2 regions of the Pelotomaculum schinkii genome follow, and region 2 is predicted to be linked to the other one. Evidence: riboswitches for the same ligand, from Rfam matches in the RefSeq annotation. Region 2 holds a riboswitch; the other holds the start of a gene.
What was found. Region 2 has a riboswitch for cyclic di-AMP ahead of Psch_RS21130 (CAP domain-containing protein). Riboswitches for the same ligand answer to the same signal wherever they lie in the genome.
Positions count from the first base shown of each region.

Region 1: linked by a shared signal. The riboswitch ahead of eam (glutamate 2,3-aminomutase) and the one ahead of Psch_RS21130 (CAP domain-containing protein) in region 2 are both predicted to bind cyclic di-AMP.

Region 1 covers NZ_QFGA01000001.1:682,557-687,142, reverse strand. Annotated here, with positions in the region: gene Psch_RS03310 (amino acid ABC transporter permease) at 1-96, opposite strand, end outside; gene Psch_RS03305 (ABC transporter substrate-binding protein) at 205-993, opposite strand; cyclic di-AMP (ydaO/yuaA leader) riboswitch at 1,729-1,887, shown strand; gene eam (glutamate 2,3-aminomutase) at 2,009-3,277, shown strand; gene Psch_RS03295 (ClC family H(+)/Cl(-) exchange transporter) at 3,310-4,586, opposite strand, start outside.
Region 2 covers NZ_QFGA01000001.1:2,140,072-2,144,657, forward strand. Annotated here, with positions in the region: gene Psch_RS09950 (DUF3794 and LysM peptidoglycan-binding domain-containing protein) at 1-377, opposite strand, end outside; gene Psch_RS21130 (CAP domain-containing protein) at 567-1,961, opposite strand; cyclic di-AMP (ydaO/yuaA leader) riboswitch at 2,014-2,331, opposite strand; gene Psch_RS09960 (FliH/SctL family protein) at 2,711-3,115, opposite strand; gene Psch_RS09965 (hypothetical protein) at 3,178-3,594, opposite strand; gene Psch_RS09970 (chymotrypsin family serine protease) at 3,692-4,586, opposite strand, start outside.

The DNA.
Region 1 (4,586 bases), 1.5 Mb from region 2:
ACCTATAGTTATTGAAGCGGCTGTCAGCAGTACCGTAACCTGCATGGCCTTGAAAAAAAACGGTCCGTAGGTTATCAGATCGGATAAGAAATGCAAGTCAACACCCCCCAACTTTCTAGGGAAGGGGAACCCGCCTGGGCGTGTCCCCTCCCTCTAGTATGAATAGCATGCCGGCAATATAAGAATAAAAGGTTGTCTAACCTTTTATTTACTGATGTCTTGATCAAAATACTTTTTACTGATTTCCAGATAAGTACCGTCTTGCTTAATTTCCTTAAGGGCATTGTTTACTTTTTCCCTCAAAGTGTCATCCTCCTGGCGGAAGGCAATACCGATTTCCTCCACGAACAGGAGGTCTCCGACCATTTCGATGTTTTTCAGTCCGGTCTCATCTATGGCAAGTTTGCCGACAAAGCGGTCGGTGATGACAGCCTGCAAGCGGCCGGCGTCAAGGTCACGCAGAGCAGTCTCGTCACTTGAGTAGTTAATAATATTTTGTGAATATTTTCTTGCTTCTTCGTCATAAGTACTCGTGGTGAGCACGCCGATCTTGGTATCTTTCTTTAGGTCTGCTACGCTTTTTATCCCAGATTCCTTATAGACAAAGAGCTGGCCTCCGGAAACGTAATAGGGGTCTGAGAAATCGACCTGTTGCTTTCTATCCTCGGTTATAGTCATACTGCCTAGAATGGCGTCATACCGCTTGGCCTGCAGTCCGTTAATCAGGCTGTCCCATGGCGCCGTAACAGGTGTTGGCTCCAGGCCCATTTTTTCAGCCAGGGCTTTGCCGATTTCCACGTCGAAGCCGGTCAGGTTATTGCCTTCGTCATAATAGTTAAACGGGCGGTATTGGCCGGAACAGGACCAACTGAATGTTTCTTTAACCTGCTCGCCGGTAGTTGGATTTTCGCTTTCTTTAGATCCGCCGCAGCCGGCCACGGCGAATACCAGCATGGCCACCAGAATCGCGTGTAACAGGGTTTTCCGTATCATAAAATGATTTCGCCTCCCATAATAATTTTTTTCTATAAGCTGGTCCTCTTGTCCACCTCCTTAAACTTGCATCTTAAAACATAAAACCCAGGAATATCCCTGGGACTTTGGCAAACTGGCTTTAGCTTGTTTTGCTAACCTATTCTGCCTTGACTTGATATAAGCTTTAAATAACCAGGGGATATCCCGATTACATTCTAAAATTTTATGAATTTCACCTTACTTTGACTTGCAATGGGGAAAAATAGTTAGCGTGACACACAATAACAGACAACTTTATTAATATAATCAAGTTGTTGGTTGTTTTATGATATCATAGTTAGATTACTTGGTCAATATAGCAAATCGCCTGATTAAACAAAAGATTCCCAAATTTATGATGGCGCCTGGCTTTTACAAAGGAGGGTATGTATAATTCAGAGCATGTCTAACAGTTATTAAGACTCCTTCATTGTATCAATGCCGGTTCGGAACTTATGACCGGGAGGCATGTATGGAGTTTGGGGAATAGCTGCAATAATATAATTTTTTTGGGGGAGCAGCAACTATTTCTTATAGTTCCATGGTGATTATATCAGCCTTGATTGCACCACTGGGGTTAATTATTAATAGAACGTCAATATAAGAACGTCAATATAAGATTGACCTGGAAAATTTATTATGATATACTGACAACAGGCAACCTTATTGAATGATATAAGTTGTCTGTTGTCAGTATATCTTGAATTTAATATTGCTCCTAATTCGCTTAATTCTTCATAAAAAGAAGCGGGGGAACCAATTTACGGGGTGAATCGGTGCTCGACCAGACTCCAACGTGTTGTCGGCATCGTAGGGCTACTCTTTCGGCCCGAATCCGTCAGCTAACTTCGTAAGCGTTGAAAGGGAGGAAACAGGCGGTCTACAACCAGCCTTTGACTTGCTTGACCTCTTTTAACCCCCGGACGTATGCTCCGGGGGTTTTCTGCACTTTATTTCTTGCATTACAAATAAAATTTGAAAGGAGATACTTGTGATGTCCATACCTTCTATTGAGAAATTCGAATTTACGAACGAAGAAAAACAGGCTATTGCGCTTAAACGGGCGGATGATTTAAAAAAGAGAATTAATGATTATCTGGAAAAAAAAGATGAAATAAAGACCGGTTTTGATATGCAGGAAATGATTAATTTTAACAAGGAAAGGCAGCTCGGTTATTTCGACGCCAGCGAAGAAAACTGGCATGACTGGCGCTGGCAGATGGCCAACCGGATCAAAGATGTATTTACGCTAGCCCGGCTATTTGGCTTTAATGATGAACAGTGCACTCATATTAGAAGAGTGGGGATGCGTTATCGATGGGCAATATCACCTTACTATGCCTCGCTGATGGAAGGAGACTGCAGCCACGACCCGATCCGCATGCAATCGGTACCTTCTATCGATGAGATGGACAGTACCGGTTATGTCGATCCCATGGCCGAGGAATTCACTTCCCCAGCGCCGTGCGTCACCAGGCGCTATCCGGACCGGTTGATTATCAACGTTACCAACCAGTGCGCCATGTACTGCCGCCATTGCCAGAGGCGCAGGAATATCGGCGAGGTGGATCAACACAAGCCACATCAGAATCTAATGGCTGCGTTGGACTATATCCGGGAAAACAAGGAAATTCGCGATGTCCTGATCACAGGCGGCGACGCGCTGCTTCTAAGCGACAGAAAGATAGACTGGCTGCTGGGTGAACTGGATAATATCAAGCATGTGGAAATAAAGCGTCTGGGCACCAGGACCATTGTCACTTTGCCGCAGCGAATCACACCGGAGTTATGTGAGGTTCTTAAGAAACATCCCCCAATTTATATTAATACGCAGTTTAACCATCCACGGGAGATTACACCGGAGAGCAAGCAGGCCTGCGATAGACTAGTTGAAGCCGGTGTGGTTTTAGGGAATCAGGCGGTTCTTTTAAAAGGAATAAACAACGACCCGCACGTTATGAAAAAACTTAACCAGGAACTTTTGAAGATAAGGGTCAAGCCCTATTATATTTTTCAAGCTAAAGCGGTAAAGGGTACACGCCATTTTATTACGTCTGTGGACGAGGGTATTGCAGTTATGGAAAAACTGCGCGGCTATACTTCCGGTTTGGCCGTCCCGACATACATTATCAATGCCCCCAACGGTTACGGAAAAACTCCTGTTATGCCTCCTTATATACTGAACCAAGGAGACGGTAAGGTAAGGATGCGTACGTGGGAAAACAGGTTGCTGGACTACCGTTGCCTGCCCGAAGGAGAATAAATGATTACACCCGCCTGGCACGGTATTGTTATCTATTCCATGGTTTGAGCGGTCCCTGCCATGAGAGACAATGCTTCTTTTATATCTGCCGATTCATTTTCATTGGCAAGCGCGAATAGATAATCACCGACTATGATTTTTGTATTTCCCCTGGGGATAATTTCGGCTTCGCCCCGCTTAATACTTATCAGCAGGCAGTGAGGCGGCCAGGCGATATCCATTATTCTTTTGCCTTCCAGCTTTGAACCAAGACATACGGCAACTTCAATCAGGGTCTTATTGTCCCAACCGGAGTAAATATTGTGATTCTTTTTAACCAGCGACCGCGCCAATAATGTTTCATATATTGGCGCGGTTTTTAAGATATCACTAACCATATAGGCAGTTACCGAAACGATGATTAGCGCTAATAAATGGTCAAAAGAACCTGTCATTTCAGTAATTAGAATACTGCCGGTCACCGGCGCCTTGACAATGGCGGTGAAATAAGCAGCCATGGCCAAAACAACAAAATTATTAAAGAAATGTTGATCAATATGAAAATAGACTATGAGCATATTGCCATATATAGCTCCGGCCAGCGCTCCGATAACCAGCATCGGCATGAATATTCCTCCCGGTACGCCGGAACCGTAGCTGATCATGGTATATATAAATTTAACAGTAAAAAATATTAATAAAATAGCGATCCCATAGCTGGCCTGTCCAACAGAGTCGATGAGTTTGTTTCCTCCCCCCAGAACTTCAGGCAGGAAAAAGCCCAATATTCCACCGAGTATTAAGGCTGGCGCCGACATAAACGTTTTTGGCAGCCAGGTGATCTTATTGTAACTATCCATTGTCTTTGTCAGCGTCCGGTTAAAGAGAAAGCCCAAAAACCCGCAGATGACACCAAGACCAACAACATAAATGTAGTAATTATGCGGTAACACAACGAGATCATGGAAGTTAAAGACAGGTTTTTGGCCGAAGACTTGTTGGGTTATTAAATCGGCTGTTAGCGATGCTGCCATAGCCGACATCAAGACAGCCGGGGAAAAGTTTTTGTGCAATTCTTCAAGCGCAAAGATTACTCCAGCGAGCGGCGCATTAAAAGCTGCTGCTAAACCAGCGCTGGCGCCGCTTGTAATTAAATACTTTTCCTCTATTCTTAACCTGCCTAAAAGGCGGCTGACGCCTTGACCCGCCATAGCTCCCAATTGGATGGAGGGACCCTCACGTCCCAGCGACATGCCTGAACCAATAGCAAGAACTCCGCCAAGAAATTTCCCTATGATTATTTTTAGCCAGCCCATCTTGAAGTGACCCA
Region 2 (4,586 bases):
GCAACGTCAAATTTACGCGGGTTCCTTCTGCTGGTAGTCAGGCTCACATCCTCGACTGTAAATTGAACAAAGTAGTCATCTCCAGGTTCGGCGCCCGGCACATCCACATAGGTCGTGAAATTCAAGTCGTCATCGAATGAGTGGACAGACTGATCCGGCTTAAAAGCAACGTAGGTCACTTGTATAGAGAGTGTTCCTTCTACAATAACTTTGTTGGGGACAACACTAACGTTTCTAACTTTGGCGTCTGCTGTTTTTGACAGAATTTTTTCTACATCCGGCTTCGCTTCAGGAACTTCAATCTGTCCCTTGACTACGGTCTGGACTCTATTTTCACCCTGGACCAGATTGACTTTAAGCCGTTCGGTTCCAGCCATATTTACTCCTCCTTTCAAAACTTTTCTATACTAATATATGAGGGTGATTCAAAAAAGTGCTAAAAACGTAGCGTAAACGAAAAAACGAAAGAAAGAGGAACCAGGTCCTCTTTCTTTCGCTGCTAATTATTACTCTTTTTTGTAAAAAAAGGGTACGTTCATCTGAGCCCTAAGAAGGGGCGGCCGGATCTAGCCATTAAACATCTGCACAAACATCTTGCCGTAAGGGCCTCCGCTGACTACACCTATCCCTACTTTGGTGTAGTTGCTGTTTAAGATATTGGCCCGGTGCCCCGACGAGTTCATTAAATTTGCGTGAGCGCTGCTAACCGTGGAAGCTCCGGCCAGGTTCTCTCCGGCATAGCTGTACTGCACGCCATACTTCTTCATCATATCGAACGGCGAACCGTAGGTGGGCGAAGTGTGGCTGAAATATCCATTGTCAATCATATCCTGGGCCTTCATCCGGGCCAGTTTGACCAGGGTCGGGTCGCTTTGCAGGGGCTTCAGTCCCGCTTTTGCCCGCTCCTGGTTGACCAGATTAAGCATCTGCTGCTCGTCGGCGGTCAGACCGCTGTCCGTGGTAGGTGTTGTGGGTGTTGTGGGTGTTGTAGGTGTTGTGGGTGTTGTGGGTGTTGTGGGTGTTGTGGGTGTAGTTGGCGTAGTTGGGGTTGACTGAGAACCTGACACCGGCTTGATAAACATCTGTACAAACATCTTGCCGTAGGGCCCCCCGCTGACCACCCCAATACCCACTTTGGTGTAGTTGCTGTTTAAGATATTGGCCCGGTGCCCCGACGAGTTCATTAAATTTGCGTGAGCGCTGCTAACCGTGGAAGCTCCGGCCAGGTTCTCTCCGGCGTAGCTGTACTGCACCCCATACTTCTTCATCATATCAAACGGCGAACCGTAGGTGGGCGAAGTGTGGCTGAAATATCCATTGTCAATCATATCCTGGGCTTTCATCCGGGCCAGTTTGACCAGGGTCGGGTCGCTTTGCAGGGGCTTAAGTCCCGCTTTTGCCCGCTCCTGGTTGACCAGATTAAGCATCTGCTGCTCGTCGGCGGTCAGACCGCTGTCCGTTGGCGCCGGGGATTCTACCGGCGGCTGTGACGGAGTGGTAACTACCTTCTTCCCTCCGGCAAACATCTGCACGATAATCTTGTAATTACCGCTGGTGATCACCCCAACTCCAACCTGGTCAAAATTGCTGCTCAGCATTTTGGCCCGCGTTGTACTTGAATTCTGCAGCGCGCTAAAGGCTGAACCGATAGTTGGAGCTTTGGCAATGTTTTCTTCCGCGTAAACAAACTCGATCTGAGCGGCCTTCATCATATCCTGCTGAGACCCGTAGGTAGGCGAAGTGTGGCTGAAGTAACCGTTGGAGGCCATGTCCTGGGCTTTTATCCGGGCCAGGCCCGAAAGCGCCGGATTTACCGTGAGTTTCGCCAGACCGGCGTTCGTCCGGACCTGGTTGATCAGGTCAACCATCTGCGATTCATCGGTAGTCAGGGGGACATAGACGTCTGCCGCCAGGGCTGTTCCCGTTAAGCCCAGGGTCAGCAGCAAGGCAAAAAGGAACATAAACACTAAGGATCTCGGCCTTAGGCCTTTTGACTGGAAGCTCATGAGTTGATTTTCCCCTTTCTTTGTGCCTCCGGAGTTAGCTGACGGGTTCGGTAAAAAGAATAAACCTACCCTTTGAGAGGTGGGACGTGAGATCTGGGAAGCCGGGTGGTAATGCAGCCGTTGGGACATTTGCCGCAGACAGCGGAGCGCCTGTCATTTTCCCTCCAACACCCGCTTAATTGGCTGTTTGAATTTCCGCTTTCCGCAACTTTCGTCTAATGTCTCATTTCCTTTTTCTCATGTCTTGGCGCACGACTCAATGGGATTCACCCCTGAAATTGGTTCCTCCGTACCCAAATTTATTGAGATTCGGCCTTTATTCAGTCATCAAGCGCCAGTTAGCTGGTTATTTGGAAAGCTGCGCTATGCGCCCTTGCCAATTACAGCTGCCGGGCCTGCGACTAACATGGTAAAAAAAAATAGGCATGAACAAGATAATGCTTGTACAGCCTACTATACCTGCTAAAGGAACGCGATGGCAAAGCCGGTAATATTAGTTCAAGACCTAAAATATTAGCAACTAAGGTACTTAACTACTGACCTTTCAAATTAACACCTAATTAGAAATAGATGTTAAAATGTAGCAACCTGGCTTATAAAAGCTAAACAAATCTGATCTATACAGGATAATTCAGATTTTCAATGGTTTTTTTATTCTTCTCTCAACATATTCAGGTATTTTCATAGCAGTTCCAAACCTGCTTTTACTGGAAGCGGTTGACAACCGCAGCTTCAATATTCAGGATCTTTAATAAAGTTTCGGCATCTCTCGCAGAAGGACCTGTCAGGAACACTCTGGCCTGTCCGCCGGTGATCAGTTTCCGTATGGTTTCAAGGACCTGTATCTCAGGTGTCCTGTCGGTCTGGAGAGCGTCCTCCCCGTCTCCTCGCAGCGCCGCGACGAACCCATTGTTATAGCCAAGGTTGCTGCCTTCAGCATAACCCTTATCATAACCGGACTCAAAACCCTGGTTGTATCCAAGGTTATAGCCAAGGTTCTTGCCGGCCAGATATGCTTCTTCAGTTAATTTCTTTTTACCAAGCCGGTGGTTTTCCTGACAGCCACGAGCAAAGCTCTTTTCGAAACCACCGGATATGTTATTGCTCATGGTCACCGCCCTTTACCGATGCGCTTAATTCCTGTTCAAACCATAGCATCGGGATAACGCCTTTACGGGCGCCAGTTTTTGATTGCATTGGGGGTGTAAAAAACCGCTCCTAAACCCTCTGTGAGTACCAGACACTCCTGTCCATCCGCCCCATCGACAAAACAGGTCAGAATAAACAATTTTTTCTTCAGCCCTTTTCGAAACCTCTTTAATAACAGTTCATCGAGGTTGTTTAGTTTACCAATCACCTGCCTGGAACCCATAACCACCAGGGAATACCGGCCGTCAGCCTGCCTGTTGAGGGAAATCTGTACAGGTGTTTCACGGCCTTTACCAGACATCTGATGTATCCCTTCAAGATACTGCCGTGCTACCGCTATGGCCTCTTCTCTGTTATTAAATTTGGGACCAATCGCTGGAATGTTTTCTCCCAAAAAAGTCAAGGCAGCGTCGCCTGAGAAAACTGACCGGTAAACCATATGGTAAGCCTCCTCGGTTATTAATATATGGCCGGGATGGCCTAAAGGTGAGGCGGCTTAAATCAAAACTTTAATACTTGCCTGACCTTCACAAACACTAAAATTCAAATCCCAGGCGATCCATCACATTGCTAATCCGGTTAAAAATGGTCAACTTATCCGACCCTGCGAACAACAAGCCCACCGCTTTCCGTTCCTGGTCCAGGATCAAAGCTCCGCTGTCACCCGGTTGGGATATCAACTCGGTAACAACCTGATCGGAAAACCATACCTTCTCATCTTTGTCCATCTCGACCTGCAGCACTGTGCCGACCGATTTTATAGCTCCGTTGGTAAGGCCGGTAGTCCTGCCGCTTTTTTGCACCTTTTTGCCCGGCTTAGCCTCCGCCACTCCCGTGATATCGCCTATTTCAAGAATAGAAGGCGCTACCAGGTCTATTGAATCAATTTTAGCCAGCGCGCAGTCCACCGTGTTCTCAGTACTAAAGCGTTTATAAAACCGGATTTCATAGTCCCTTTTGACTATATTGAGCAGGAAGTTGCCCCCCCGCGCCACAGACGAGGCCACCGGACAATCCGACCTGGCAACACTTTTCTCCAGGGGAACGTAACGCAAAAGTGTACCTATGCGGTCTTTGAGCGTTCCTCCATCGTATGGACCTGGTTGCAGGATGGGGTCTCCGGGTTTGGCCCGGGCCTCCTGAATGCTGGAGCCATTGGCAAGGACATGGTTGTTGGACAACAACATCAGTTCCTTGGTTTGCTTGTCTTTAACCACCGCTCCAAAAGTACCGGCCGTTGACTTGTAGTGTCCTATGCTCACTCCCGGCTGAGCCGGTCTTTCCCTTGAAGTCCTGACTCCAAGCGCGCGGACAACTCCTATTTCAACCACATCGGTATTAAGCCCGCCTATTTTTTCAGGCACCACATGACCACGCATGAGGTTTTCAACAGGCAGCTTTTTTTCCACATAAACAATAAAGGCCGGTTCT